Regions from separate parts of the Arthrobacter sp. StoSoilB13 genome, predicted to be linked through region 1. Evidence: riboswitches for the same ligand, from Rfam matches in the RefSeq annotation. Region 1 holds a riboswitch; each other region holds the start of a gene.
The links. A riboswitch is a leader RNA that binds a small molecule or an ion and turns the genes downstream of it on or off. The one in region 1 is predicted to bind thiamine pyrophosphate.
Positions count from the first base shown of each region.

Region 2: it holds a riboswitch for thiamine pyrophosphate, as region 1 does, so the genes downstream of both, thiO (glycine oxidase ThiO) here and thiC (phosphomethylpyrimidine synthase ThiC) in region 1, are expected to answer to the same signal.
Region 3: it holds a riboswitch for thiamine pyrophosphate, as region 1 does, so the genes downstream of both, LDP01_RS11715 (ECF transporter S component) here and thiC (phosphomethylpyrimidine synthase ThiC) in region 1, are expected to answer to the same signal.

Region 1 is NZ_AP024647.1:1,144,820-1,155,078, reverse strand. It holds partial or broken gene ffh (signal recognition particle protein) at 1-1,031, shown strand, start outside; gene LDP01_RS05485 (alpha/beta fold hydrolase) at 1,141-1,863, shown strand; gene thiC (phosphomethylpyrimidine synthase ThiC) at 1,846-3,693, opposite strand; TPP riboswitch at 3,689-3,796, opposite strand; gene LDP01_RS05475 (amidohydrolase family protein) at 3,894-4,976, shown strand; gene LDP01_RS05470 (VOC family protein) at 5,054-5,926, shown strand; gene LDP01_RS05465 (hypothetical protein) at 6,038-6,490, shown strand; gene rpsP (30S ribosomal protein S16) at 6,679-7,098, shown strand; gene LDP01_RS05455 (RNA-binding protein) at 7,100-7,342, shown strand; gene rimM (ribosome maturation factor RimM) at 7,474-8,025, shown strand; gene trmD (tRNA (guanosine(37)-N1)-methyltransferase TrmD) at 8,026-8,823, shown strand; gene rplS (50S ribosomal protein L19) at 9,089-9,442, shown strand; gene lepB (signal peptidase I) at 9,523-10,197, shown strand; gene lepB (signal peptidase I) at 10,198-10,259, shown strand, end outside.
Region 2 is NZ_AP024647.1:1,498,009-1,508,267, forward strand. It holds gene hemE (uroporphyrinogen decarboxylase) at 1-207, opposite strand, end outside; gene LDP01_RS06995 (glutamyl-tRNA reductase) at 367-1,686, shown strand; gene LDP01_RS07000 (SDR family NAD(P)-dependent oxidoreductase) at 1,697-2,686, opposite strand; gene moeB (molybdopterin-synthase adenylyltransferase MoeB) at 2,727-3,926, opposite strand; gene LDP01_RS07010 (TetR/AcrR family transcriptional regulator) at 3,933-4,667, shown strand; gene LDP01_RS07015 (DUF3107 domain-containing protein) at 4,718-4,942, shown strand; gene LDP01_RS07020 (hypothetical protein) at 4,978-5,280, shown strand; gene LDP01_RS07025 (4a-hydroxytetrahydrobiopterin dehydratase) at 5,339-5,710, opposite strand; partial or broken gene LDP01_RS07030 (thiazole synthase) at 5,725-6,523, opposite strand; gene thiS (sulfur carrier protein ThiS) at 6,526-6,762, opposite strand; gene thiO (glycine oxidase ThiO) at 6,759-8,015, opposite strand; TPP riboswitch at 8,008-8,125, opposite strand; gene thiE (thiamine phosphate synthase) at 8,153-8,836, shown strand; gene LDP01_RS07050 (ferritin-like fold-containing protein) at 8,878-9,546, opposite strand; gene LDP01_RS07055 (RNB domain-containing ribonuclease) at 9,588-10,259, shown strand, end outside.
Region 3 is NZ_AP024647.1:2,487,980-2,498,238, forward strand. It holds gene LDP01_RS11695 (penicillin acylase family protein) at 1-2,080, shown strand, start outside; gene LDP01_RS11700 (GNAT family N-acetyltransferase) at 2,170-2,763, shown strand; partial or broken gene LDP01_RS11705 (energy-coupling factor transporter transmembrane component T family protein) at 2,760-3,555, opposite strand; gene LDP01_RS11710 (ABC transporter ATP-binding protein) at 3,552-5,156, opposite strand; gene LDP01_RS11715 (ECF transporter S component) at 5,156-5,776, opposite strand; TPP riboswitch at 5,856-5,992, opposite strand; gene LDP01_RS11720 (NUDIX hydrolase) at 6,197-6,874, shown strand; gene LDP01_RS11725 (DUF4235 domain-containing protein) at 6,911-7,171, shown strand; gene mnhG (monovalent cation/H(+) antiporter subunit G) at 7,236-7,625, opposite strand; gene LDP01_RS11735 (MrpF/PhaF family protein) at 7,615-7,893, opposite strand; gene LDP01_RS11740 (Na+/H+ antiporter subunit E) at 7,890-8,456, opposite strand; gene LDP01_RS11745 (Na+/H+ antiporter subunit D) at 8,453-10,021, opposite strand; gene LDP01_RS11750 (Na(+)/H(+) antiporter subunit C) at 10,018-10,259, opposite strand, start outside.

The sequences.
Region 1 (10,259 bases):
TGTGGCGGAAGCACGCCAGAAGCTGCACGACGTCGTGATCGTTGACACCGCCGGACGCCTCGGTGTGGACGCCGAGATGATGGATCAGGCACGCCGGATCCGCCAGGCGATCATCCCGAACGAAGTGCTCTTCGTGATCGACTCCATGATCGGCCAGGATGCCGTCAACACGGCCATGGCGTTCGACAACGGCGTTAACTTCACCGGCATCGTGCTGTCCAAGCTCGACGGCGATGCCCGCGGTGGTGCCGCACTTTCGGTTGCGTCCGTCACGGGTAAGCCGGTCATGTTCGCGTCCACCGGTGAAGGTCTGGACGACTTCGAGCTCTTCCACCCGGATCGTATGGCTTCGCGCATCCTGGACATGGGTGACGTCCTGACCTTGATCGAACAGGCTGAAAAGGCCTGGGACAAGGACGAAGCTGCCCGGATGGCGAAGAAGTTCGCCGACCAGGAAGACTTCACCCTGGACGATTTCCTGGCCCAGATGCAGCAGATCCGCAACATGGGTTCCATGAAGAAGATGCTCATGATGATGCCGGGTGCCCAAAACATCCGCCAGCAACTGGAGAACTTCGACGAACGCGAAATCGATCGCGTCGAGGCGATCGTCAGGTCCATGACGCCGCACGAGCGCGTGGCTCCCAAAATCATCAACGGCTCCCGCCGGGCCCGCATAGCAAAGGGTTCAGGTGTGCACGTCTCCGAGGTCAACGGCCTCCTGGAGCGCTTCGCCCAGGCCCAGAAAATGATGAAGAAGATGGCCCAGGGCGGCATGCCCGGTATGCCGGGCATGCCTGGAATGGGTGGCCCCGGTGGCGGCCGCAAGGGTGCCAAGAACGCTCCTAAGAAGAAGGCGCGCTCCGGCAACCCTGCAAAGGCAGCCCAGGAACTCCGGGAGGCCGAAGCCAAACGTGCCAACGCGGCCCTCGGCAGCTCCTACAGGAGCGGCGTTCGGTCAGGGCGCTGCGGACTTCGATCCGTCCACGCTGAACCTCCCCAAGGGCTTCGAGAAGTTCCTGGGCAAGTAACCCGGAACCTCCGACTCAACACTGTGACAGTTGGCGCCGTTATGAATGCACATAACGGCGCCAACTGTTTTTGGGCAGCGATGTCAGGGCTCTGGACTAGGGTGAATCCATGCACAAGCAGCGCGTAGTCTTCGTCCACGGTCTGGGGAGCTTTGGCGCCTCGGCATGGCCCAGGCAGCACGGCATGGCCCTGTCATATGACGCACTTTTCCTCCGCCGGCACGGCTTCGATCCTGTCGCTGAACCCCTGGAATCGGACGTCGCTGCGGATATCGGCATCGTCGTTGCTTCGCTGGAGGACGCCGGGGGCGGGCACGTCGTGGCGCATGAGCAAGGTGCAATCTCTGCCATGCTCGCAGCAGTTGAACGCCCGGACCTGGTGCACTCACTGACACTGGTTGAACCGGCTTGTTTATCCTTGACCGCCGAGCTGCCGGCCACCACATTCCATCGTTCGCTCATGGAGCCGTTGTTTGACGTGCGGAACCAGGTTCAGGATGCCGACTACGAACGCGAGTACTTCAGGCGTGCATTTTCGGCCGAAGCCAGTGGGCTGGACACACCCGAAGCCCGCCGTTCCGCACGTCGCCTCCGGCTTCAGGCGCCTCCTTGGGAGGCGCCCCTGCACATCGTTCCCGGCGTGCCTACCCTCGTCCTTACGGGCGGGTGGGAGCCCCTGTACGAAGAAATCGCCGGGTACCTGGAGGACACCGGTGCCCTCCGCCGCGTAGCAGCTGGAGGGCACCGGCCCCAGGACTCGGTGGATGGCGACCGGATTATTCGCTCATTTGTGGCCGATGTTGTCCGGACGAGGTCAGTTAAGGTTTCCTGACGCTCCGGCCGCGTGGGTAGAGGGGAGCTGCAGCTCAGGCAGGTACACCTTGCCACCTGAAGCCAGGAATTCTTCGCTCTTTTCCCGCATGCCGTCGTATATCCCCGCAATAGCTGCCTGCGCGTCGGCCGAACCGAACTCGTCCCTGATGTCCTGGCTGATACGCATCGAGCAGAATTTGGGTCCGCACATCGAGCAGAAGTGTGCGGTCTTCGCCGGTTCCGCTGGCAGTGTTTCGTCGTGGAATGCCTCGGCGGTGACAGGGTCCAGGGACAGTGCGAACTGGTCCCGCCAACGGAACTCGAACCTGGCCTTGGAGAGAGCATCGTCGCGTTCGTTTGCGCCGGGGTGTCCCTTGGCGAGGTCCGCGGCGTGCGCTGCGATCTTGTACGTGATCACACCGGTCTTCACATCGTCCTTGTTTGGCAGCCCCAGGTGCTCCTTGGGAGTCACGTAGCAGAGCATGGCGGTGCCGTAGCGGGCGATTTCTGTGGCACCGATTGCCGAGGTGATGTGGTCATAGCCGGGAGCAACGTCCGTGACAAGCGGTCCCAACGTATAGAAGGGGGCACCTTTGCAGAGTTCCTGTTGGCGCTCCACATTCTCGCGGACCAAGTGGAAGGGAATATGCCCGGGTCCTTCAACCATTACCTGGACATCAAATTCCCATGCCCGCTGGGTCAGTTCGGCGAGCGTGTCCAACTCGGCGAACTGGGCGGCGTCATTGGCATCTGCCGTGGCGCCCGGGCGCAGCCCGTCACCGAGGGAGAAGGCGACATCGTACTTGGCGAAGATTTCGCACAGCTCATCGAAGTGCGTGTAGAGGAAGTTTTCCTGGTGGTGCGCCAGGCACCAACCCGCCATGATCGAACCGCCGCGGGACACGATGCCGGTGACGCGGTTGGCTGTCAGCGGCACGTACCGAAGCAGCACGCCGGCGTGGATGGTCATGTAGTCCACACCCTGCTCGCACTGCTCGATCACGGTGTCGCGGAAGATCTCCCACGTGAGTTTATTGGCCTCGCCGTTGACCTTTTCCAGGGCCTGGTAGATCGGGACAGTTCCGATGGGCACGGGGGAGTTGCGGATGATCCACTCACGCGTGGTGTGGATGTCATCGCCGGTGGACAGGTCCATAACGGTGTCGGCACCCCATTGGGTGGCCCACTGCAGCTTGTCTACCTCTTCGGCAATGGAGCTCGTGACGGCGGAGTTGCCGATGTTGGCATTGATCTTGACCAGGAATGCCTTGCCGATGATCATCGGCTCGGATTCCGGGTGGTTGATGTTGTTGGGAATGATGGCCCGGCCTGCGGCGACTTCACTCCTGACGAGTTCAACATCGCAGTTCTCACGCAGCGCCACGAACTGCATTTCAGGCGTGATGATGCCCTTCCTGGCGTAGTGCATCTGGGTGACGGTCTTGCCTTCGACGGCGCGGCGGGGCACCGGCTGCGCGCCCTTCCACTCAGCTGACGCTGCGCCTCGGCGGACGGCCGACTTGCCGTCGTCGAGCAGGTTCCGTTCGCGGCCGGAGTAGGCTTCCGTGTCGCCCCGGCCCTCAATCCATGCGGCCCGGAAGGGCTCCAGGCCCACTACGGGATCACTGCCGGGCCCCGCGGTCCGGTACACCTGCAGCGGAGCGTTTGCCTCCCCGTTGGGGGACGGTTCCAGCGCGATTTCCGTGACGGGGACGCGAATGCCGTTGGCGGGGTCTTCCAGCCAGGCCAGCGAATGGGACTTCAGCGACTGCGTGACGGTTTCAGCCGCCTTTTCGCTGCTGTTGGCCTGGTTTTCGGCAGGGCTGTGCTGTGTTTCGGTGGTGCTCAAAGGATTACTCACTTCCTTCGCCGGCATTACCCGGACAGGTTCAACGGTCGCAGACTGCTTCAGTCCGATCTCAGCCCCTGCAGGGGCCCCCGTGTGGTCGTAGACGAAGCTACCACAGCTCCCGATCCGTGGCCCAGTCATGATCCAAACGCAGACCCGTCGGTAAACCTGTGTCATGCAGGGCAGATTAGGCTTTTGCCATGGCCAACATCATCGAATTCACCGGTCCTGTGCTTGTTGCAGGAGACGACCAACGGCACGGGCTGTGGTCCGTTGATGGCAACCTGACGTTCGAACGTCCCGTTGCCGCACCCGATTCCATACTGGAGGGATGGGTCCTCCCTGGGTTTGTGGACGCCCATTGCCACATTGGACTTGGCGTCGGCGGGGCAGTTGATGAGCAGACAACCCTTGCCCAGGCCCAAGCCGACCTGAAAGCCGGCACGTTGTTGATCCGTGACGCCGGCTCGCCAAGCGATACACGCTGGGTTCAGCGGCGGGAGGATCTCCCACGGCTGCTTCGTGCCGGGCGCCACATCGCCCGGAGCCGGCGTTACCTGCGTGGATTGGGTCACGAAGTGGAGCCCGGCGAACTCGTGGAGACAGTCCGCAAGGAAGCCCGGGATGGGGACGGTTGGGTGAAACTCGTGGGCGACTGGATCGATCGCGGTGCCGGCGACCTCGCGGTTTCCTTCCCTCGGAACGTGGTGCGGGATGCGATTTCTGCCGCCCACGACGAAGGGGCCAGCGTGACGGCCCACTGCTTCGCTGAAGACACTATTGATGACATGCTCGACGCCGGGATTGACTGCATTGAGCACGCCACCGGCCTTTTGCCCCGGCACATTCCCCGTCTGGTGGAGCAGTCTGTCCCGATTGTTCCTACGTTGGTAAACATCGCGACTTTTCCGGATATCGCCGTCCAGGCCGCACCTAAGTTTCCAGTCTACGCCGAGCACATGACCCGGCTCTGGGAGCGACGCCGTGAACGGGTGCTCGAGGCCTTTGAAGCCGGTGTTCGCATCTACGCGGGAACGGATGCAGGGAGCGTGATCAAGCACGGCAGGATCGCTGATGAAATGCAGGAGCTTTACGACGCCGGCCTGCCAGCCACTGCCGTACTGGACGCCGCCACGTGGGGCGCACGGGAGTGGCTGGGAGCCGAGGCCATCAGCGAAGGGGCAAGTGCCGACGTCGTGCTGTGCCGGGATGATCCCAGGGAGAACCTCGCAACTGTGGCAAGCCTGAACCATGTAGTCCTTCGCGGGAAAGTGGTCTATTAGGAATAAATTGAAGCTTCAAGTAATTTAGATAGGTAGAACGTGCCGAAGGGCGGCCACCTATGAACCGGGAGCTTCACATGACGACGACATCCAACCAGGATCTCCTTCCTGCCGAACTCACCATGGGCACGGTCATGCTCAAGGTCGGCGATATGAAGGTCATGAGTGACTACTATCAGCGGGCCTTGGGCTTGGAGATCGTGGCCGAGCAGGATGGCGGGCTGTACCTGGGGCGACTGGGCAAGCCTGTAGTCCACCTCGCTCCCGCGGCCGGCCTGCAGATTCCAGGCCGTGGGGAAGCGGGGCTTTTCCATACCGCCATCCTGTTCCAGGACCAGCCTTCCCTGGCAGCCACCATCGCCACGGCGGCACAGTACGAACCGCGCGCCTTTGTGGGCAGCGCCGACCATTTGGTGAGTGAAGCGTTCTACTTCACCGATCCGGAAGGCAACGGCATCGAGCTCTACTACGACAAGCCGCGCGATGTCTGGCAGTGGGATGGCAAGAATGTGGTGATGGACAATGTTGCCTTGCCGCCGCAGCGTTTCCTCCAGCAGCACTTGAGCGAGGCTGCCGTGACTGGCCAGCGGGAAGCCGCTGCCGGCGTCGGGCACGTGCACCTTCAGGTAGGCGACGTGCAGACCGCCCAGGATTTTTATGTGGACACGCTGGGTTTTGAGAGGACTGCGGGCTGGCATGGGCAGGCGTTGTTTGTTTCTGCGGGCGGCTACCACCACCATATGGCGATGAACGTATGGAACAGCCGTAGGGCCGGGCCCCGCAGGGATACGCTGGGCCTGGGCGAAGTCCTGATCGAGGTTCCATCTGCCGAGGATGTCGCCGCACTGGCTGACCGGCTGAAAGTTGCGTCCGTGGCGAACCACCATACGGGCCTGGAGTTGCAGTTCGAAGACCCCTGGCGCAACAAGCTGCGCGTGGCAGTTCGCTAAGCAACCTCCCACTGCCTTTTCGAGGGCATGGGCCGGGACTGCACTAGGCTGGGTCTTGACGGTATTCGCCCCCCCCCCGGGCCCTTGCCGGCGCCCCGTCAGCACGAACGAATGAGAGCACTCTCCATGGGCTTTGCCGAAATTTTTGTAGCCACCCACGATGAAGCCCTCAAGAGGGCGGCTGCCCTGGACCGGGGCGCCGACGTTACCGGCCCCGCCGTCAGGATCGATGGCATCACCGACTTTGAGGTCGAGCAACTGGGTGACCTTGCCGGCAAAGCCGTTCATGCTGCCGGCGCAGACTACGAACTGGCGTTGGTGGACGTCACCAGCGACGCACTCCTTGGTGTTCCAGAGGCGATGGTGAGGGCGCTTGCCGAGCTGCTGACGTACGAAAGCGAAGGCGACGGGAACGTTCTTGACGACGTCGCTGCGGCCTGGGCAGCGCAGGAAGACATGCCTTTTGGCGCGGACGAATCGCGTCGGTACGTGCAGCAGTTGGCCTCCTTGGCTACTGACGTGGAAAAAGCGGAGCGGTCAGGGCTCTACGTCTGGTCTGTCTGACCGTTGGGGCCGGGAGTGGCGAAAGTCGTAATTACTTCCCGCATCTGGCACAATGGTCAGGTACTTGATTGGCACGGCCCCTCTCTCCGTGCCCAAATCTTGTCCTTTCGAACCCCCAAGTATGGCCCGCCCCACGGGTGCAGAACGTCGGGTTCAACCCCGTTTCAGAAACAGGAGTGACCACAAAAGTGGCCGTAAAGATTCGCCTTAAGCGCTTCGGTAAGATGCGCGCACCGTACTACCGCATTGTCGTCATGGATGCCCGCGCCAAGCGCGATGGCCGTGCCATTGAAGAAATCGGCAAGTACCACCCCACCGAAGAGCCGTCGTACATCGAAGTCGCTTCCGAGCGCGCCCAGTACTGGCTTTCCGTTGGCGCCCAGCCGACCGAGCAGGTTGCCGCGATCCTTAAGATCACCGGTGACTGGCAGAAGTTCAAGGGCCTGCCGGGCCAGGAAGGCACCCTGAAGACCAAAGCTCCGAAGGAAGCTTTCGTAGCCCCGGAGAAGGGTTCCGTCATCATTCCGGAAGCCATCACCAAGAAGGCCAAGAAGGACGAAGCCGAAGCTCCGGCCGAGGCTGAAGCAGAGACCACCGAGGCTGAGTAAATTGCTGGCAGAAGCGCTCGAGCACTTGGTCCGTGGGATCGTTGACAGCCCTGAGGATGTCAAGGTCAGTGCCAGGAACAACCGCCGCGGGGAATCCCTTGAGGTGCGTGTTCACCAGGAGGACCTCGGACGGGTGATCGGCCGTCAGGGACGTACCGCACGCGCATTGCGCACTGTGGTTGCAGCCCTGGCAGGTGGCGAGCAGGTCAGGGTCGACGTCGTCGACACCGATCGTCGCCGGTAACGCGCTCAGCAATACTTGTCTTAGATCCGGCCCCTTCACCGAATATGGTGGAGGGGCCGGATTGCTTTATCGATCATTTCACTTCCGCTGCTGCCCGGCAGCGCGGGCACAACGAGAATTCAGAGGAACCCATGCAGCTCCAGGTGGCCCGGATCGGCAAACCCCATGGCATACGCGGCGAGGTGACGGTGCAAGTGCTCACCGACGCCCCCTCCGAGCGCTTCGTCGCTGGAACCGAATTCGTCGTCGAGCCGGCCTCTGCGGGCCCGCTGACCATCCGAAGCGCCAGATGGAACAAAGACATCCTCCTGCTGGGCTTCGAAGAGATTGCAGATCGCAACGCCGCCGAGGCCATCCGTGGTGCGAAGCTTTTCATCGAAACCGAAGAACTCGATGACGAAGACGACGAAGGCTGGTATGAGCACGAACTCGTAGGGTTGGAGGCGCGGGTTGGCTCACAGGTTGTGGGCAAAGTTGCCGCTCTGACCACACTGCCGGTCCAGGACCTGTTGACCATCAAGACGGAGGAAGGGAAGGAAATCCTGGTTCCCTTCGTCGATGAGATCGTGCCTGAGGTCAACATCGAGGACGGCTTCATTCTCATCACACCGCCTGCTGGTCTCTTCGAAATCAACGATGACACGGCCGGGGAGTCCAGGGACGGCGCCGGGGATGATGCCTGAATGAGGATCGATGTCGTCAGCATCTTCCCTGAGTACCTTGCCCCGCTTGAACTTTCGCTGATAGGCAAGGCACGCCAGGATGGGCTCCTGGAACTTAACGTCCACGACCTCCGGACGTTCACCACTGACAAGCACCGGACCGTGGACGACACTCCTTACGGGGGCGGCGCCGGCATGGTGATGAAGCCCGAGCCGTGGGCGCAGGCGCTCGAGTCGGTCGCCGCGGTTCGTGAGGGCACCAAGCCTGTGCTGATCGTGCCTTCGCCGGCAGGGGAAAGGTTCACCCAGGCCCTTGCCTATGAGCTCGCCGAAGAGGAACAGCTGGTCTTTGCCTGCGGGCGGTACGAGGGAATTGACGAGCGCGTCATCGACTGGGCCCACGAGCACTTCACAGTGCGGCCTGTCAGCCTTGGCGACTACGTACTCAATGGCGGCGAAGTTGCTGTCCTGGCCATGGTGGAAGCCATCGGTCGTTTGCTTCCAGGCGTGGTGGGCAATCCCGAATCGCTCGTTGAGGAATCCCACTCGGACGGCCTCCTGGAGTATCCGGTGTATACCAAGCCGTCCTCATGGCGGGACCACGAAGTGCCTCCGGTCCTGCTCAGCGGCAATCACGGAAAAATCGCGCAGTGGCGGCGTCACGAACAGTTCCGTCGCACTGCCGAGCGCCGTCCGGACCTCCTTGACCACTTCGACGCCGGGCAGTTGAGTCGTGCGGACCGCAACGCACTCGCGGACCTGGGTTACGACGTCGTGGATGGTCGCCTGCGCCGCCGCACGGAAAGCAGTGCGACATAGCGGACCCGCTGCCCGCCCCGGGCATCGCGAGTCAGCATAGTTGGCCCGATGCCGAGGCATGTGGCAGAATTAACCCTTGTGTCTGCTGGGCCAGCACCTGCCACAGGGGGAGCGAAGCCAACAGCCGGACAACCCGGTGCCGCCAATCAGTGGCGGAATCGGACACTAAGAAACTTCGGCGGAGATTTCCGGTTGGCTTTGTGCCGCGGGCTTGTCCGCCGTAACCCAAAGTGGATGACCTGTGGCGTTCACCAGGAGTGGATTAATGCATATCCTCGATAGCGTAGATGCAGCCTCGCTGCGTAACGATGTTCCCGAGTTCCGCGCGGGTGACACCCTCAAGGTTCACGTCAACATCATCGAAGGCAAGAACTCCCGTGTCCAGGTATTCCAGGGCTTCGTCCTGGGCCGCCAGGGTGACGGCGTTCGTGAAACCTTCACCGTGCGCAAGGTTTCCTTCGGCGTCGGCGTAGAGCGTACCTTCCCGGTACACTCCCCGATCATCGACAAGATCGAGGTCGTCACCAAGGGTGACGTCCGTCGTGCCAAGCTTTACTACATGCGCGCACTGCGCGGTAAGGCTGCGAAGATCAAGGAAAAGCGCGACTTCGCGAAGTAAGTCCACGACTTACGCAACGGGTCCAGGATCCGTGCCCGGTTTGTTCCGGAGCAATCCGCAACGCAACAGGGATACGAGTCATGGACACATCAGAACGCCAGCCCCGGAAACAGGGCTGGCGTTTTGTTTTGCTGGCATTGGTCCTTGCCGTCGCAATCAGTGGCCTGGTCCGCTCTTTGTGGATCGACGTCTACTACATTCCTTCCGAGTCCATGGAGCCGTTGCTGGGCACGGGGGACAGGATCCTGGTTTCGCGGACGGCGTTCACCGCCGGGCCCATCCAGCGTGGAGACGTGGTTGTCTTTGATGGGCGTGGGTCGTTCGCCCCGCTCAGCAGCGGTAAGGGTCCCCTTGTTGATGCGGCTGCTGCAGCAAGCCAGTGGTTCGGGCTCACGGGAAGCGACACCACATATGTGAAGCGGGTTATTGGGGTTCCGGGTGACCACGTTCAGTGCTGCTCCCCCGACGGCCGCCTCACAGTGAACGGTCAGGTACTTGAGGAACCCTATGTTTATCCCGGAGACGAACCCAGCAAACAGAAGTTCGACGTCGTAGTCCCCGAGGGCCGGCTCTGGCTGATGGGCGACCACCGATCCCGCTCTGCTGATTCCCGCGGACTGCTGGGAGCGCCCGGTGGGGGAATGGTCCCGCTTGACCGGGTGATCGGCAGACCGGTCCAGATTATCTGGCCCCTTGATAGATTTGCAGAGGTGCCTCGCTCCGCGCAGGCCGAACCATCAAAGAACGGACAATAAATGCCGGACAAAGTTCCCGAGAATCCCGAGCGGCACGACGACGACGCGCGGCTCTCGGACGG
Region 2 (10,259 bases), 350 kb from region 1:
CTTCAGGTATTCCGGCAGGGAGCGGCCGGCCTGGCGCATGAACCACACCGGCCTGCGCGAGGGCTTGCCGCCCCGGTAGGCGGTGATGAGCGGGGAGTCCGACGTACGGCCGTCCATCAACGGGTGATCCGCGCCAAGTTTGCCGGCAGGTTCGCCTGCAGTGGCGTTGGTGGCCGTACTATTGGATGCTGCCGCGCTAGAAGTCATGCCTTTGATTGTGCCGAAAATCCCGGCCAAAAGATAACGACAGGCTGTCACGTCCCACCCCTCCAACCGGTGGCGTGGCGGGGATCACGTAACCGCGTGTGAATTCCCACTGCGCCGCATTGTTCTACCGGCCTGCGAAAAAGCTATGATTGGGGTGCTGTGGTTCTTTTCTCATTGGTGGCTACACACGCCGACATCGATCTCGAAACCGTTGCTCAGCTGAGCAACGGTTCCTCTGAGCTTGCCTCTTCGGCCCTTTCCGGATCCCCGCTGGTCTCCGGTGCCGTCGTCCTGGCAACCTGCAACCGCTATGAGATCTACGGCGAAACAGCCAACGGAGCAGGCCTCGAAGCTGCCCGATCGGCCCTTGTCTCCCAGATCAGCGAATTGAGCGGCCTCAACGAACAACTCGTGTCCCGCTCTTTCAGCACGCACACGGGACCTGACGTCACCCGGCACCTCTTCGCTGTAAGCGCCGGCCTGGACTCTGCGGTGGTGGGCGAACGCGAAATAGCGGGCCAGGTCCGCCGGGCCCTGATCACCGCGCAGCAGGAAGGCACTGCAAGTTCCGGACTCGTCCGCCTGTTCCAGGCTGCATCCAAGACCGCAAAAGACGTTGGCGCCCAGACGGCCCTCGGCTCCCGCGGCCTTTCCATCGTCTCTGTAGCCCTGGATCTGGCAACGGACCTCTCTGACAGTGACGATTGGTCTGCCAAGAAGGTAGTCGTCTTCGGAACGGGCGCCTATGCCGGGGCCACCATGTCCCTGCTCCGCGAACGCGGATGCACCGATGTTTCCGTCTACTCCTCCTCCGGCCGCGCCGAGGGTTTCGTCGCTACCCGGGGTGGGACAGCGCTCGACGCCGACAGCCTTCCGGCGGCGGTTGCCGCAGCCGACGTCATGATCGGGTGCAGCGGTTCGGACACGCGCGTTGAAGCCGATGATCTTGCGCGGGTCAGGGCAAATTCAGGTAAGCCACTAATCGCGATCGATCTTGCGCTCACCCACGACTTCGACCCCGCAGTAGGCGAGCTCGACGGCGTCGAGCTCCTCACGCTTGAATCCGTACGTCTCGCTGCACCCCAGGAACAGGCAGAATCCCTGTCCCATGCCAGCGAGATCGTCAATGGGGCTGCGTCCGCATTCGAAGCGGAACGCGAATCCCGCTCCGTCGACTCCGCGATCGTAGCCCTGCGCCGCCACACCATGAACGTACTGGATGCGGAGATGGAAAAAGTCCGCGCCCGCCACGGATGCACCGCTGCCGCCGAAGAGGTGGAATTTGCGCTCCGCCGGATGGTTAAGCAACTCCTCCACATTCCAACGGTGCGCGCCCGCGAACTTGCAGCCAACGGGCAGCAGGACGACTACGTGGCCGCACTGGAAGCCTTGTACGGCATCCAGGTGGAGCAGCCCCAGGCTCCTGCTGCTGCAGAATGCCCCGTGGACCACGAGCAACTCCGCTCCGAAAGCGCCTAGCCAACCGGAATCAGCTGAAGGCGTTCACGCCCGTCAGCTCGGCCGATAGTTCCCACAACTTCCGCGCATCTGCCCTGTCAATCGCGTGCGCATCGACTCCCCTGTACCTTGCCAGGGGCGAATCCTTGTCCGTGGGTTCGGCAATGTCACAGTCCTCGCAGTAGACACCACCCATACCGGCCAAAGCCGGAGACGTTGCAGCCCAGACAGACGTCGCGGCGCCTTGCTCCGGCGTCTTGAAACCCTCACGGAGGTTTCCTTCCGCGTCCATCCATCCCGCAGCCACCATTTCTTCCTGAGGCAGGTGGCGTTGAAGTTCGGTCATGATTCCGCCGGGGTGGACCGCGAAAGCACGGACGCCCGATTCCCGGCCCAGGCGGTCCAGCTCCACGGCGAAGAGCGAATTCGCGGTTTTGGCCTGCCCATAGGCGCGCCATTTGTCATAGCCGGACGTGAAATTGATGTCGTCAAAGCGGATGGGTGAGAGCTTGTGGCCGGTGGAGGAAAGGGACACAACCCTCGCGTTCCCGGAGGCGGCAAGTGCAGGCCACAACAGGTTGACCAGCGTGTAATGCCCCAAGTGGTTCGTGGCGAACTGAGCCTCCCAGCCCGGCCCAACGCGATGCTCCGGGCTTGCCATGATCGCCGCGTTGTTGATCAGGATGTCCAGGGTGTCGTGCTGTTCCAGGTAGCGCGCTGAGAACGCCTTGACGGCCGCCTGGTCGGCGAGGTCCACGACGTCCGCTTCCACGGTGTCCGCCAAACCTGCCTCTGCCAGCACTTTCCGTGCGTGTTCGAGCCTGCGCGCCGGAACGGTAACCGCCGCCCCGGCCGAGGCCAAAGCCCGCACTGTCTCCAGTCCAAGCCCGGAGTAACCACCGGTGACAATTGCCGTCTTACCCGTCAGGTCAAGGCCTTCTACCACTTCCATGGCGGTTGAGCCGTGCCCAAAACCGGAGCCGATGGGGCGTTGGGGCGTTGCTATGGATTCTTCGCTCATGCTTGAGCTTTGCACAGATCAGGACCGATGCAGGCAACGACTAGTAGACAGGCTTTTCGGGCTCGACGTCGCGGACCCAGGCGAGGATACCGCCGTCGAGATGGCTGACGCGCTTGTAGCCTGCCTTCTGCGCGGCCTCCAGGACCGCAGCAGAGCGCGTCCCGGCCTTGCAGTGGAACACGATGTCCTTGTCCTGCGGCAAGTCGACCCAGGCCTCGCCTGAAAGAATCCTGCCCTGCGGGATAAGGACCGATCCATCGATGTTCACGATGCTGTGCTCGCCGGACTCGCGGACATCCACCAGCTCAAAGTCGCGTTCACCCGCCTCCCGCTCGGCCAACATCCGCGCGAGGTCCTTGGCGGTGACCGTGTGCTCCTGGTCAGTGGCCGCAGCCGGAGTCACCCCACAGAATGCCTCATAATCCACGAGTTCAGTGATGGGCTCCGCTTCAGGATCCTTGGAGACCTTGATTTCGCGCCAGCTGCCGCCAAGCGCATCGAACAGCGCAACCCGGCCAAGCAAGGAACGGCCGACGCCGGTAATCAGCTTGACTGCCTCAGTCACCATGAGGGATCCAACGGCAGCACACAACATACCGAAGACTCCGCCCTCACCGCATGAAGGCACTGAGCCGGCAGGCGGGGCTTCAGGGTAGAGGTCGCGATAGGTGGGGCCGTGCTCGGCCCAGAAGACGCTGACTTGCCCGTCGAAGCGGAAGATGGAGCCCCAGACGTACGGCTTGCCGAGAATCGCGGCGGCGTCGTTGACCAGGTAACGGGTGGCAAAGTTGTCCGCACCGTCCAGGATGAGATCGTAATCCGCGAACAGCTCCAGGGCATTCGAGGAGTCAAGGCGGACGTTGTGGAGGACAACATCCACCAAAGGGTTCAGCTCCGCAATGGCCTTCCGCGCAGATTCGATTTTGGGCGTGCCCACATCGCTGACGCCGTGGATGACCTGCCGCTGCAAATTGCTGAGGTCTACGTCGTCATCGTCGACGATTCCCAGGGTTCCAACGCCCGCCGCGGCGAGGTACAGCAATGCTGGGGATCCCAGCCCGCCGGCACCTATGACAAGAACTTTCGCATTCTTAAGCCTGCGTTGGCCCAGAGCGCCGATTTCCGGAATGATGAGATGCCGGGAGTACCGTTCCACCTCGGCCGACGTTAGTTCGGCGGCCGGTTCAACGAGGGGCGGCAGGACGGCGGGCGCGGGGCGGGCAGCAAGAATTGAGGCCATACCCCAATGTATGCCTGCCGATGCCGCCCGGTCATATTACCCACCGGTACAGTGGTCATAACTGCAAAGGAAAGGCGGCAGACTGTGGCTGACGGCACACGGGCAAACGATGGAGCACCAGCGAAGCAAGAACGGACTGGTTCGACGCGTTCAGCAAGGTTGCCCCGGGACGAGCGCCGCGCGCAGTTGCTGAACGCCGCCTTGGAAGTTTTCGTATCCAACGGCTTCCACGGTGCGGCCATGGACGAAATTGCCGAGACAGCACATGTGAGCAAGCCGGTCCTGTATCAGCACTTCCCTTCCAAGCGCGAGCTGTACATGGCGCTGCTGGACAGCCACCTGGCCGCCCTGACCGATTTGATGCTCAATGCCCTGAACTCCACCACGGATAACAAAGAGCGCGTAAAGGCAGTCATGCGGGCCTACTACAGGTTCATCGCCGACGACGACCAAGCCCACCGCCTGGTTTTCGAGTCTGACCTCATCAATGACCCCGATGTCAGCTCGCGTTTGGAGACGTTCAACAAAACGTTCGCCGACGCAGTGGCCCACGTCATCGCCGAGGACACCAAGTTGCCCCCTCTGGAGGCGCAGCTCCTTGGCCGCGGACTGGCAGGAATGGCGCAGGTCAGCGCCCGCTACTGGCTCGAAACCGATGGAAACCTCGACCTCGATGTAGCCAGTGATCTGATCTATCGTTTAGCTTGGCGCGGAATCAGTCGATTCCCCAAAGAGTCCTAGGCTACAAATAGAGGACTGACTTAAAACTTGATTGGCTTGGAGGCCTTGCTGTGGAAGTAAAGATCGGCATTCAGAATGTTGGCCGTGAAATTGTGCTCGAATCCGCACTCGATGCTGATGCTGTCGCCAAGATTGTCGGAGAGGCCATCTCCAAGGGATCGGATCTGCGGCTCACGGATGAGAAGGGCCGCCAGATCATCGTTCCCGGCAATGTGCTGGGCTACGTTGAAATTGGTGCCGAGGAAGTGCGCCGCGTCGGTTTCGGCGCACTCTAGCGGTTCCCGGTTACAGCTGCCGCTAAGGAGTCTCCATGCTTTCACTCGTTGTGGTGGTTCTTGCCACGATCGCTACAGGATTCATCGTGTGGGCAAATGACAAGCGACACGGCAAGTACGGGATCGCATTGCCGGCGGGCGTTTCGGCAACCGTCGGCGTGCTCAGCTGGATAGCTTTCATCATGGCAGGCTTTGGTTACCAGCCCGGCCTGACCTGGATCCCCTGGGTCCTCCCCATCGTGTTGGGGACGGTCATCGCGATTGCCGTTGTGGTCTTTCTGGGCCGCAAACGCACCCAGCATGACACCGCCGCCCTCACCAAAGCCCTGAGGCTCTAGGCACTGTTCACTCAATAAACGTCGCTGGCCATCACCCATGGGTGATGGCCAGCGAAGTTTAACGTTCTATCCCGTCCAAGCCCCTGGGTAGCGATCCGGCTGCTGGGTAGCGATCCGGCTGCGCCTTGGCACCGGACGCCGCTGCCGCCTCGCTCACGGCGGTCGCAGCGGCGATGTCGCGCTGGGTCACCTGGCTGCCGGCGTCATGGGAAACGTAACGCAGGAACACCTTGTTGTAACGCCAGTCAAGATCCGGATGGTGGTTCTGTTCCTCGGCGATCCGGCCAATGGCGGCGATAAGCGCCAAGGCGTCGGCCGCCGTCGAGGTTTTGAACACCGTCACGAGGCCGTCCTGGAGCCTCCAGTCCGGGAGGTCCTTGAGGGCGGCCTCCATGGCGACCTGGGTCAATTGCTCTTTCCTGTCAGCCACCACGGCTCCTTCATTCAGAGGAACTCTGCCCGGCCTTCCATGGCCGACGACGCGAGGGCGTGCTCCCGGCGCGGAATACGGCCAGCCTGCTTGGCCAGCCTACCGGCGATCACCGCGTGTTTGAAGGCTTCGCCCATCTGCACCGGATTCTGGGCACGGGTCACGGCTGTTGCCAGCAGGACAGCATCGCAGCCCAGCTCCATCGCAAGCGCGGCATCGGAGGCGGTCCCGATGCCGGCGTCGAGCACTACCGGTACGGAGGCCCCGGGACACGATCAGTTCGATGTTGTGCGGGTTCAGGATGCCCAGCCCCGTTCCAATAGGCGAACCGAGGGGCATGACAGCTGTGGCGCCCAGGTTTTCCAGGCGCAGCGCCAGGACGGGATCGTCATTGGTGTAAGCGAAAACCTTGAAGCCGCGGTTCACCAGCTGTTCCGTGGCCTCAACGAGTTCCACCGCATCCGGAAGAAGCGTGTGTTCATCGGCAATGACTTCCAGCTTCACCCAGTCCGTCTCCAGGGCCTCCCGGGCGAGCTCCGCGGTCATCACCGCGTCCTTGGCAGTAAAACAGCCAGCCGTGTTCGGCAGGACCCGGATGTTGTGGTCCACCAGGAGCTGGAACAATGAACCTGTCTCGGCCGGTGAGTATCGGCGCATCGCAACAGTGGTCAGTTCCGTTCCTGAAGCCAGGAGGGCTGCTCCCAACCCGTCCAGGCTCGGCGCACCACCGGTACCCATGATCAGGCGGGAGCCGAATTCGACGCCGTCGATCACCAAAGCATCAGTGCGGACGTCAGTTTTTGCTGCGGTCATTTTTAGCCTCCCTGGACTGCGGTTACGAGTTCGAGTTCGTCTCCATCGGCGAGCGCAGTCGCTGCCCATTGGCTGCGCGGCACTACCTCGGAATTACGCGCGACGGCGACACCCAGCTTGCCGCCGTCGGCTGCCTGTCCCCGGTGGTCCAGCGCGCGGCCTGTGATGGCACTGACGAGTGTGCTCACGGACGCGTCGTCCGCCACGGCGTGTTCGGAGCCGTTGAGTTTGATGTTCATGGTGTGTCCTTGATTGCTGGTTGGAGGAGGTGATCCTGAGTTGCCGTAAATCGATCAGGCCGGAAAATGGACCATCGGGGGTCGGCTGGGCCGCTGATCAGTCCGCCTACGATTTTGGCGGCCACAGGCGTTAAGAGAACGCCGTGGCGGAAGAACCCGGTTGCGATCACGAAACCGTCGATGGTGCCCCCGGACCCGGTAACGCGTCCCAGTAATGGTGCGTTGTCCGGTGTGCCTGGCCGCGCACGGGCTGTCGCTTCCAACAGTTCCAGCTCCGCCACGGCAGGAACCAACACTTGGGCGTCACGCAGGAGTTGATAGACGCCCCCGGCGGACACTGCGTTGCTGGACGCAGACAACCCGTCCTCGCGCTGGGTGGCTCCAATCACCACCGTTCCGTCGTCGCGGGGGACGATGTAGACCGGCACCCCGCGGACCATGCCCCGGATGGTGGATGTGAGCAGCGGCTGGAGTTGTTGGGGAACGCGCAGCCTGAGGATGTCGCCGTAAACGGGCCGCAGGGGCAGGTTGAGACCCTCGGGGAGACCGCCGATCCTGGCTGCATCCAGCCCGCAGGCGAGCACAGTCTCTGAGGCCCAAACAACGCGCCCGGCGCCCGGACCGAGCTGGACCCCGCAGACTCGGCCGCCATCCCAGAGCAGGCGGGACGCTTGGAACGGCAGGGCGAAACCGTCCTCCGCTCCGGAAACCCACGTTGCGTCACTTGGTCCGTGGGCCGATAACCCGTCCAGGAGGCATCGTGCAAGGCGCCGCGGATCCACTTGGTGATCGGCCGGTATGTCGAAGGCACAGGAAATCCCGGGGCTGAGCAAAGGCTCGCGCTCGCGCGCTTCACGCAAAGACAGTGGCTCCACGCGCAGCCCCGCGGCCTGCTGGACCGTTCGGAGGTCTGCCAGCGCACGGCGGTCGGCGGCGTCCGCACCAACGGCGATGGTCGACGTCGTGCGGTATCCGGCGGCTGATTCGCTGCCGTGGACGCTCCGGACGAAAGCCGGCCACAGTTGGGAGGATTCCAGCATGAGTTCCAGGAGGTCTTCCTCCTGGTAGTGGAGTTCACTGACCGGAGCCAGCATTCCGGCGGCAGCGAACGTCGCACCCGCTGCGGGGGTGGGATCAATGAGGACCACAGAGCGGCCCTGACGGCGGGCTTCGTGGGCGATGCCAAGGCCGATGACGCCACCACCAATGACTGCCACGTCTGCCTGCAAGGGGATTTGGCGGGATTCTGCCATATGTTTCCTTCCCTACGCCGGTATTAGCCGGATCAGGTCAAGCGGTCGGCGCTGAAGCCCTCTCAGCCGGACGGTCATATGACGCTGTCACGGCTCCCGCAGTACGTGCCCAGTTTAGAGGAACTACTCTGGTTTCCATGACCCAGCATGATGTCCACACCACTGCCCGCCTTTACTTGTGCACTGATGCCCGCAAACGCCAGGGCGATTTCGAAGACTTCGTCGACGCCGCGTTTGAGGGCGGCGTCGACATCATCCAGCTTCGCGACAAGACGCTCGAGGCCGCCGAGGAGCTTGAGGTCCTGGAGGTCCTGCACAACGTTGCCCAGCGGCACGGAAGGCTGTGGGCCGTCAACGACCGCGCCGATGTTGCCAGTATTTCCGGGGCTCCGGTGTTCCATATCGGCCAAAAGGACATCCCATTACGCGCTGCACGGCACCTCCTCCATGACCGCACAGTCATCGGTCTGTCCACCCATACACCGGACCAGGTTGACGCCGCGATAGCTGCCTCCCCCGGCAGGAGCGGACTGGATTATTTCTGTGTTGGCCCGGTGTGGGCAACGCCCACAAAGCCAGGCCGTGAAGCAGTTGGGCTGGACCTGGTCACATATGCCGCGGAAGCCGTAAAGCGCGCGGATGAGGAGACCGTAGGCGGCGTCCTCCTCCCCTGGTTCGCCATCGGCGGCATAGACCTCACCAATGTTGAACAGGTGGTTGCAGCCGGAGCCAGCCGGATCGTGGTGGTACGTGCCATCACTGAGGCGGAGGACCCGACGGCGGCGGCCAAGACTTTGCTGGAAGCGCTCGACGCCGGATAACCACCCCGGCGCCCTGGCTGCGGAGGATATTCGAAAGTGTCCTAAGCCGTGAGCCCCAGCCCGGACATGCGTCGCCCATGCCGCTCCGCCAGCTCAGCGGTGAGGGCCTTGACTGCATTGCGCGCATCCCCGCCGCCCTTGAGCAGCGGTCCCAGCTGGGGATGTTCCATGCCTACGCGTTGTGCTTGCGTCAGGGCTTCACCGACCAGGCGGCGGCCCCACAAAGCCAGGCGCGACGCCAGGCGGGGGTCGTCAGCCAGGGCCCTGCGCAGGAGGATGCGTAAAACTTCCGTGGCTTGGTCGGCGGAGGCCACCTTCTGGACAAAGAGTTGCGTCCCGCCGTCAAGGAACGACGCGACCATGCGGTAGAAGTCCGATGACACGGTGTCGATCACATAGGCCTTCATGACAGATTCAAACCAGTCCGCTGGCTTTGTTCGCTCGTGAAAGTGGTCAAACGAGCGCTGGAACGGAAGCATGGCTTCTTCGGCATCGAGTCCCATCTCCGAGAGCCGGCTGCTGATCAAGGCGAAGTTTCCGTAAGCGCCGACGGCGATCTTTGCCAGCACTGCCCTGTCATGGAGGTTGGGAGCGTACCGCGAGTCGAAAGACAGCCGGCCAAACGCGGAGAGCTCGCCGTACGCCATGGCCCCCAGCAGCTCCGAAGAGAGTCGCTGGATGCGAGCATTATCGTCCAAGGAAGTGCTCATGGTCCAAGACTATCCAGCGATTTCGGGCTAACCTGATTTTCGTGTCACATCATCGGATTTCGCCCAACGTCGACGACTCGTCGGACCAGCTCGCGGCGGCATTTGCCGCCCTCCGGACCGAACTGGAGCTCCCGGGCGAGTATCCGGCCGAAGCCGTGGCGGAAGCCCGCAAAGCGGTGGAAAACCATACGCTGCCGGACCGTGACCTCAGGGACATTCCCTTTGTGACCATTGATCCCGCCACGTCCACCGACCTGGACCAAGCAGTGTTCATTGAACGTGCCGACGACGGTTACAAAGTCCTCTACGCAATCGCGGACGTGCCATCCTTCGTTGCTCCCGGCGGGGCGCTCGATGCCGAAACCCGGCAACGGGGACAAACGTTTTACGCTCCTGACGGGAGGATCCCGCTGCACCCGGAGGTCATCAGCGAAAACGCCGGAAGCCTGCTGGCCGGTCAGGACTGCAGCGCCTTCGTGTGGGACTTCGAACTGGACCGCAATGCGGAGGTAACCGCCACGTCCGTGGCCCGTGGCACTGTCCGTAGCCGCACGAAGCTCAGTTACAAAGGTGCCCAGGAGCAGATCGATGCCGGCACAGCCCCGGAGGTCCTTAAGCTCCTCAAAGAGGTTGGCCTGAAGCGCGTGGAACTGGAACGACTCCGCGGTGGTGCCAACCTGAACATGCCGGAGCAGGAAATCGTCCAGGCGACA
Region 3 (10,259 bases), 1.3 Mb from region 1:
CGATCACTGGGGAATCCCCCATCTGTGGGCCGGGTCCGCGGACGAACTCGCCTTCCTGCAGGGCATGAACGCAGCAACGGATCGATCATGGCAGATTGAGCTGGAGCGCTGGCGCTCGGAGGGCCGTATGGCTGAAGTTCTGGGCCCCGATGTGGTGGTATGGGATCGTTTTGCCCGGCAGTCCCGGCTGAACGAGACTGCCCGCCGTGGTTTCAACGGGCTGGATCCCGCAACCCAACGATGGGTTGGCCAGTATGTTGCAGGCGTCAACCACGCGCTGGCCAACAATCTGCGCGGCGGGCCCGAATTTGACGGTTCCGGCAGCGCACCCGAACCGTGGAACCCTTGGACGCCGCTAGGGGTGTTCCTGGTGCAGCACATTCTGTTCTCCACGTTCCCCAACAAACTTTTCCGCGCCCACGTGGGCAGGACGCTGGGCCACGATGCCATCAGCTTGTTCAGCATCGAAGCCCCGGTCTGGTCCGGCAGCAACGCGTGGGCGGTCCACGGCTCAATGACCGCGAGCGGACTCCCCCTGATCGCCGGCGACCCACACCGCCTCATGGAACTGCCCGGGGTGTACCAGCAGGTTCGGCTTGCGTGCCCGGAGTTCGACGCAGTCGGGTTCGCGTTTCCCGGCGTTCCCGGGCTGCCGCATTTTGGCCACACCGGAAAGACCGCCTGGGCCGTCACCAACGCCATGGCCGACTACCAGGACCTCTTCGAAGAGCAGTTGCGCCGCGTCCCCGCCCCGGAGGCGGGCGGCGAGCGCATCGAGGCGCACGGCCCGCGAGGCTGGGAACCCGCCGTCGTAAGTAGCGAAACCATCCATATCCGTCATGGCGACTCTGTAGGCACAGAGACAGTGGAGATCATCGAGACCGCCCGCGGTCCAGTGATCTCGGAAACGCCCGACGGCGCCGCGTTGAGTTTGCGTTTCCCGGCGCAGGTTGAGGGGCGGCTCGGTTTCGAAGCCCTCCTGCCGCTGCTGAGAAGCGGGAGTGTGGGCGACGTCGAAGCAGCTTTCGATTCATGGGTGGAACCGGTCAACAGCGTCGTGACTGCTGATGCTGCCGGAGCGGTACGGCATTTCGTGGCTGGATTGGTTCCCCAACGAAATCCGGCCAACCGCCGGTTGCCTGCTCCGGCGTTGTCGGCACGGCATGCCTGGGACGGCGATTACATTGTCCTGCCCCGCACGGAGGTCCAACGGTTTGCAGTCAGCGCGAACGATCGTGCTGCAGGCGGCGGCGATGCCGTAGCGATGGAGTTCGCCCCCGCCCATAGGGCTCTGCGGATCCGGGAGCTTCTGGAGGAGGTGCATGGTGAACTGACCGTGGACCACATGCAATCCATCCATATGGATTCCTTGCTCGGTCCATGGCCCATGTTCCGGGAGGTGCTGGGCAACCTCGACCCGGCAGATATGTCCAGGGAGGCCAAGTCACTGCGAACGCTGCTGCTCGAATGGGACGGGACAATGGCGGCCGGCAGCCACAGTGCGGCCGTTTTCGCGTCATGGCGGGGCGCCTTGGTTCAGCGCATAGCCCGTCATCCCGCGCTGGCGGCTCTGGCTGAACCTACCGGGTACTCCCCTCTGTTCGGGCCCTGGCTGTCGGTCGCTTCACGCATAGGTTTCGCCCTTGAAACGCTTTTGGTCAGAGCCTCGCAGCTTGGTATCGATATGGCTGTGGAGGCCGCGGCCGCACTCGAGGATGCAGCCTTGGAAGACTCCTTGCTGGACGGTGCCGTATGGGGCGATCGGCATAAGCTCCTGGCGGTCCACGTTCTCCCAGGCGACCTCGCAGCTTCGGCACCAACCGGAGAGCTAAGCGGAGATACCGGATGCGTACTCTGCACCGAAAGCCTCCCTGGTGTGGACGACCGCAGTTTCCGCGGACCCGTGGCCCGCTATGTCTGGGACCTGTCCCATCGCAGCAACAGCCGTTGGATTGTGCCATTCGGCGCTGCCGGACGGCCGGAGCACCCACATTTTACAGACCAGATGCCGCTCTGGGCCTCAGGAAAGATGATCCCTGTGGTCACGGACTGGAGCGAGCTCAGTCACGACCACCCCTAAGACGCCCCCTAATACGCACGAACCAAGCCCAGCAAGCCCTCCCCAGCCCAGCCCACCCCAGCCCAGCCCAGCCCAGCCCAAAGGAAATCATGACCACAAGCACCCGGGACTTCGCTGTCCGGACCACGATCTACACCGAAGAACTCCACGGATGGGGCGTACTGCGGATCGTCCCTTTGGTTCCCGCCGAAGACCTTGACCTCATTCATGGTTGGGTCAGCCAGCCTCGTGCCAGGTTCTGGGGCATGCTGGAGCATTCGCGCGAGGACGTCCTGGAGATTTACGGGTTCCTTGATTCCTTGGACACTCACCATGCCTTTTTGGTGGTGGTCGATGGCGAGCCGTTGGCGCTCTTCCAGACTTATGAACCGTTACACGATCCGGTAGGCGAGGCATACCCGGCGCGGGAGGAGGACATCGGAATGCATTTGCTGCTGGCGCCTGCAAGGCGTCCGATTCCCAACTTCACACCACGTCTCGTCACGTCCCTCATCCGATACATGTTTTCCCTGCCCGGCAAGGACCGGATCATTGTTGAGCCGGACGCCCGCAACGCAAAGGCAGTTCGCCGCCTCGAGACCACGTGTTTCGAGCTTGGCCCCGTCATCCAGCTGGCTGAAAAGGAAGCCCAGTTGGGGTTCCTCACCCGGGCAAGGTTCGAGAAGATCCAACGGAAGAGCTAACGCCAGACAAAACTCCACGTTCCAGCGCCGACGGCCGCCAGTACAGCAGCGGCAGCGATGACGAGGCCGCCCAGGAGGACCCAGACATCCAGGAGGGAGTAGGTGGATTCCCGGGCCCACGTTCTCTGCCCGCCACCGAAACCACGCGCCTCCATGGTGACGGCCAGCCGGGAAGCCCGACGCACTGCCTGGACCAGCAGCCCGAAGCTCTGTCCAAGCGTTGCCTTTAGCCGTTGCAGCGGGCTGCCCTGCGAACCCACTCCGCGGGCCCGCCTGGCCATGCCGATGGTCTGCCATTCCTCAGCCATCAATCCCACCAGGCGCATCGCGGCCAGCGAGCCGAGGACAAAGCGGTGTGGCAGTCTTGCCTTTTGTGCCAGCGCATCGGCCAGGTCGGTGGGGTCGGTGCAGGTCATCAGCAGGATCGCCGGCAGCGCAATCGCCAAGCCGCGCAGCATGAAACCCAGCCCCAGCTGGAGGGAACCTTCGCTGATGGACCAGAGTCCGACGTCGAGCAGTACGGCCCCGCTGTCAGCCGCCACGATTGCGGTGCTCCAGCCACCTATCGCTGCAGCGATGATGAGCGGCCAGGCCCCGCTGCCATAGAAGCCCCAGCGTGAGGCCAGCCAACGGGAACAGGGCCAGCTCGGCGACGAGGGCCGTTGAAGCGGACACCCAGTCGATCGACAATGCGAGCACCAGCGAAATGAGGAACACGGACACGAACTTAACCAAGGGGTTGGCGCGCGTAAGGAGGGCGTGGTTGCCGCGCAGGTTCAGGGCGTCCCTCATGCAGCACCGGCTTCCTGGCGGGCTGCTTCGCTGTGCGGGTCCGGAACTTGCGGCGTAGCTGGATCCAGCCGGAGCTCGGTGCCGCCCAGGACCGCGCTGAATTCTTCGTCGTGCGTCACGGACACAACGGCTGTTCCAGCATCGAGCAGTTCAGAGAGGAAGGATGCCAGTTCGGCCCAGGTGTTGGCGTCCTGGCCGAACGTGGGCTCGTCCAGGACCAGCACCTTAGGGTGGGCCGCAAGGACCGTGGCCACGGACAACCTGCGTTTCTCGCCGCCGGACAACGTGTAAGGATTCGCGTCCACCAAATGCGTGAGCCGCAAACGCTCCAGCAATTCATCCACGCGTTCTTCGCCGTGTCCCAGATGCTTTGGTCCAAACATCAACTCGTCCAGGACCTTGCCCGTCACGAACTGGTGCTCCGGTTCCTGGAACACGGTGCCAATGCGGGAAATCAGCTGATCCGCCTTCCACTTGAACGGGTCGATTCCAGCTCCCTCGGAAAGCTCGACGGCGGCACTCACCTTGCCGTCAACCGGCGCCAGAAGGCCGGCCAATGTGAGCGCAAAAGTAGATTTGCCTGCACCGTTCGGACCCGTGATGGTCAGTGCCTGGCCAGCCCGTACTTGTGCACTGATATCCGATTGCACGGGGACGGGCGGGATGGTCTTGAAACGGCGGCGGCGGGACTTCCCACGGGAAACAGCCAGGTCCTGTGCGACGAGGAGGAGCTGGGCGGTGGCTTCAGGGCCGGCAGGACCCGATGCCGCGGACTTGGCCCTGCGGGCGCGGGTAGCCGGAACGTACCCCGGCACCCACACTCCCGCTGCCATCAGCATGGTGCGGGCCTCTGTGAGCACCTGATCCGGGGGGCCGTCCAGGAGCACACCGCCCCCGGCCGAGGGTGGCTGGAGGACCACGATCCTGTCCACCAGGTCCTTCCACACGGACACACGGTGTTCAACGACAACCAAAGTGGCGCCGGTCTTGTCCAGGCAGCGCTGCACGGCGTCCCGAACCTCAAGCACGCCCACCGGATCAAGGTTGGCCGTAGGTTCGTCCAGGAGGATCAGCCCGGGCCGCATCGCGAGGATGCCAGCCAACGCAAGGCGCTGCTTCTGCCCGCCGGACAGGGCCGCCGTCGGGTGATCCAGTGCCAAGCCGCCGCCTGCAGCGGTGCGCAACCCGACGTCGTCGAGCGCTTCATGGACGCGCGCCCAAATTTCTTCCCGGGGAACGGCCAGGTTTTCGGCGCCAAACGCGACATCGTCACCCACCCGGGAGAGCACTACCTGGGTTTCCGGATCCTGCTGCATCAGACCTGCGCGTCCGCGCTGTTCGCGGGGAGCAACGCCGTCGATCAGCAGCGAGCCGGTCTCGTCGGAATCATCCTCCTCATCACCCAGCACACCGGCGAGGGCGTGGAGCAGTGTCGATTTTCCTGCGCCCGATGGACCCAGCAAGAGCACACGCTCGCCGGGCCCGATCCGGAGATCGAGGTCCTGGATGGCGGGTGTGGAACGCCCGGCATGCCGCCATCCCCACCCTTGGGCGGTAATGGCGGCAGGCCGCACCTGGCCGCTGCTTTGCGTGGCAGGCATTAGTTGAAGACGGGCTCCGAAGCAGCCTTCCGCGACGCGAAGGAGCTCAGTACACCGGTCTTAGCCAGCCCGCGGGTGGCAACCCAGGACAGCGCGCCCGCGATGATCGCACCGGAGAGCGTGGTGAAGGCGATGTAAGCCAGCTTGTCGATTGCTTCGTAGGCGATGTTCCAGCCCCAAGGCAGGAAGGAATCGTTGAGACCGCAGAAGAGGCCCGAGCCGGCACCTGCGAGGAGTGCAGCGGAGAGGTCGAACTTCTTGTACCGGAACGCAGCGAAGACGAGTTCCGCGCCCAGTCCCTGGAGGACGCCGGAGATGAGGACGGTGGTGCCGTACTGGGAACCCATGATGAGTTCGCCGGTGGCGGCGACGGCTTCGCAGAACAGGGCTGCGCCCGGCTTGCGGATGATGAGCATGCCCAGGACGGCCGGGATCATCCAGCCACCGGCGATCAAACCGGTGAGCGGCGGATACGTGGCGTTCATGGGAATGGATACGATTGCGGCGCCCTGGGACCAGGCCCAAAAAATCACGCCGCCGGCGATGGCAATCAAAGCTGCCACCACGATGTCTACAACACGCCAGTTATAACTGGTTTTCTTCACGCTTGCCGTGGTCATTTTTTCTGCCTCCTGAGGTACAGGAGGGGAAAGTGCTCCCCGGAAACCCCCGGCCGGCCTGCGCCGCCCGGATCCGGACACTCTGAGAAGCTCGACTCCCTTGCGCCGGTACTAACCGGATCAGGTTCGAGGGTCTGCGGCTGTCCGCACTCTCAGCGCCCTCGCGTCACCTGCATCTCTGCAAGGTCCGACGGCGGCGCTCCCCTGTCGTTATTAATCTGCCCTTATGGGCGTGGTTCAGTTTACACCTGTGGGTGTTCGTGGGCTCCTCGGACTAGTCACAAAGCGGTTGGCTCCCCTTCTCCTGCGTTGCGGGGCCGGCTCTGCGCCCCATTCTCCGGTCTTAGCACGCGCACCGGGCCCCGCAACAGGACCTGAGACAATGATGCAGCAGGAATCGACGCGGCAAAGGGGTAATTCATGACGGACCTTCCCATTACGGACATGCCAGTTCCCCAACCCCGCCTTGCCGCGAGCGTCATCCTGCTCCGCGACGCCCCGGGCGGGCTTGAGGCCTTCGTCCAGCACAGGGTTGCCACCATGGACTTCGCCGCCGGCATGGTGGTCTTTCCGGGCGGCCGGGTTGATGCCGCTGACCAGGATGGATGGGATTACCCTGTCCGGCTGCTGGAACAGCACGCTGCAGACTGGCATCTGAGTTCCATCGCCGTCGATCCTGTACAGGCCCCGGCAAAGTCAGGCATGCTGCTCACCGCTGCCCTGCGGGAAGTTTGGGAGGAGGCCGGACTTCGCCTTGACGCCTCAGACCTTCGCCCTTGGGCAAACTGGGTCACGCCCACGGACATGCCCAAGCGCTTCGACACGTACTTCTATGTAGCCAAGCCTGCTCCGGAAGCAGCACCCCAGCACCAAACTACTGAAGCGTGGCAATCACTCTGGATGCCGGTGGACGGGATCCTGGCGGCCGAGGCGGCCGGTAAATTGCAGCTGATGCCGCCCACGTATTACCTGCTCAAGGAAATTTCCGGGCTCGGAACCGTGGATGCCGTTTGGGAAGCCGATCACGATGTTGTTCCTGTCCTGGCACCACGCGGTTCCATGGCGGCTTTCCTCAAGGAACGCGAAAACCGCCGCTAGTCCCAACCCGCCTGCATGTGAGGCTAGGCTGGGGGCATGAACCTCTTTTTCAAGCTGCTGGGTGCCGGAGTAAGCCTTGCAGCCGGATTCGTCGGCACCAAGTTGGTCAACAAGGGCTGGGAAAAGGCCACCGGCAACAAGCCGCCCACGGGCCACGACGATATGGAAACGAGCCTCCGGTCAGCCTTGTCCTTCGCGCTGATTTCGGCCTTCGTCAGCACGCTCATCCAGGTTTTCGCGAGCCGTGGCACCCAGCGTGCCATCGCCCGCTTCGCAAAGACGCACGACATCGTCTAGGCCGGGCACAGCCATCCCGTTGTCTTAAGTCCGGGGTGGAACCCTAAGGATCCGCAGTGGAACCCTAAGGATCCGGGGTGGAACCGTTGCCGGCTGCCCTTTGGACAACCGCTTCAAGCTCATCCTTGGTGAGCAGTTCGCGGTGCCCATGTTTGGTTCGGTAGGCGGAGCGGCCCACCATGTGTGCGGAGACCGGTGTGGTCAGCAATTGGAATATCCAGGCCACCACGAGAACCGGCCAAACCCACCATGTGCGCATTTGCAGACCCATGGCTGCAAGCATCAGGAAAAGACCCAGGACTTGCGGCTTCGTTGCCGCGTGCATTCGGCTCATGAGGTCGGGGAACCGCAGGAGGCCAATTGCTGCGCCAAGCGACATCAGGGCACCCACCACAAGAAACATGGCCGTCACCGCGTCGATTACGGCATCCACGCCAGTAGGTTCAGGAGTCATTGCTCTGATCCCTCCGATCCGCGACAAACCGGGCAAACGTTACGGAGCCTACAAAGCCGATCACGGCGAGAGCCACGAGCAACACCAGGTTGTTCAGGTGCCGGTTCATCGCCATATCGATCGCCAGCGCGGCTCCAAGAATGGCCAGCAGGACATCCGATGCCAAAACGCGGTCCAGCAAGGAGGGGCCAATGGCGATGCGGATGATCGCTCCCACCGCAGCCAGGCTCAGGATGACAGCAGTCACCAGCAGAACGAGTTCTTTCACAGAGCTGCCCCTTCCATGCCGGGGGTTGCTTCATCCTGGAGAGCGTCGAGTTCCTCACGCGTCCCCATGATCCGGATCAATGTGGCCTCGATCTTCTGGACTTCCTGACGGATCCTGGCGATTCCGGCTTCCTCATAAATATTGAGTGCATGAAGGTACAGGGTGGACGTCGAGCGGTCCACTTCCACCACCAGCGAGCCCGGGATCAGCGAAATAACATGCCCGGTTGCCGTCACTATGAGGTCCGAATGGCTGCGCAACGGAACAGCGACGACGGCGCTACGCACCTTTGGCCCCTTCACTACGGCCAGGTAGAGGACCAGGAAGCTCGCTGCCACCACTTTGCCCAGGAATACCAGGGCGAACGAAAGGGCGCGGAGAACATTGAACCTGCCACTGAGCTCCACCGGCGGAAGGTAGAAGAACTTGGCCACGAGCACGGCGATGAGCGCACCGAACAGCAGGTTGCCCGGGCTGAAATCCCGCCACAAGGCGCCCCAGACGATGACCAGCCATACCAGCAGCGGGAGTTCAGTGCGAAAGGAGATTGGTTTTCGGCTCATTTGGCAGCCCCTGGCTGACCCACGGCTGGCACCTGTGCGGAGTCCCCCAGGACTGAATGGATGTAGGCAGTGCGGTCCAACATTATTTCCGCCGAGCCGTCGGCGAGGTGGAAGAGTGGGCCCGCAAAGACTGTGAGGGCAACACCGAAGGCCACAAGGCCCGCAGTGGACCCCACCATTGTCCGGGGAAGTACCCCTACCTTGCCTGGGGTCTGAAGGACGGGGTCCGGGTACTCGGCGTCCTCGGGCTTTCGCCAAAATGCCCTGTTCCAAACACGGGCAATTGCCAACAAGGTGAGGAGGCTGGTGACGACGCCGCCTACTACCAAAACGATGGCCAGCGGCGTACCCAGTTGCACGCCCGCTTGGAGGAGCCCGAGCTTGCCCAGGAAACCCGAGAATGGCGGGATGCCCGCAAGGTTCATTGCCGGGACGAAGAACAACAGGGCAAGGAGTGGCGAGAGCTTGGCCAGGCCACCCAAGCGGTCAATGGAGGACGATCCGCCCCGCCGCTCAATCAAGCCAGTGACAAGGAACAGGCTGGTCTGCACGGTGATGTGGTGCGCCACGTAGAACACGGCCGCGCCAAGGCCCGTGACGGAGGACATCGCCAGGCCGAACACCATGTAGCCGATATGGCTGACCAGCGTGAAGGACAGGAGACGTTTGATGTCGCTCTGCGCCAAGGCGCCCAGGATGCCCACCACCATTGTCAGCAGCGCCACCACCATTAGGGGCACGTTGAGGGTATCGCCGGGGAAGAGGAGTGTCTCGGTGCGGACCATGGCATAAACACCCACCTTGGTCAGCAAACCGGCAAACACGGCTGTCACAGGGGCCGGAGCGGTTGGATAGGAGTCGGGAAGCCAGAACGACAGCGGGAACACGGCCGCCTTGATCCCGAACGCCACCAGCAGCATCACGTGCAGCAGGTTCTGGGTTCCTTGATCCAGCTCCGCCAGCTTGATGGCAAGGTCCGCCATGGTGATGGTCCCGGTAGCTCCGTAAATCATGGCGATGGCGATGAGGAACAGGACCGAGGAAACCACGGACACCACCACGTACGTGACACCGGCACGGATTCGCGGTCCGGTCCCGCCAAGGGTCATGAGCACATAACTTGCCGTCAGCAGGATTTCGAAACCCACGTAGAGGTTGAAAAGGTCACCTGTCAGGAAGGCATTGGATACGCCCGCCACCAGGATCAGGTAGGTGGGGTGGAAGATCGAGACGGGCGCTTCCTGGTCACCGTCGGCCATACCCTGGCCGGTGGCGTAGATCAGGACGGCGAGGCTTACCACGGTGGAAACCACCAGCATGAGCGAGGAGAACTGATCCACCACCAACACCACGCCCCATGGCGGCAGCCAACCACCCAGCGTGACGGATGTGGTGCCTCCCTCCCACACGGACGCCAGGAGCAGGCATTCTAGCAGGAGTGTCGCGCTGAGGATCACAATGCTGACTACCCGCTGCGCAGCCGTGTGCCGGATCAGCACGAACGCGAGGGCAGCGCCGAGGATCGGAAGGAGGACAGCCAGTGGCGACAGGTTTGCGAGATTCACGCGCTGCCTCCTTCCCGGGCGGATGCCGTTTTGGGTGTTTCCGTCGCCTCTGGATGCAGCCGTTCCTCGGCCGTGGACGCTGTCACTACGAACTCTGATGTTTCCAACGGGACAATGGCGTCGTCTTCCGCGTCGAAGCTCGGAGTCCGGGCCACGCGGCGGTCTTCGATGTCATCCTGGATTTCGTCTTGCCGTGCCAGGGCCCACGTGCGGTAGATGATGCCAAGCATGAAGGCAG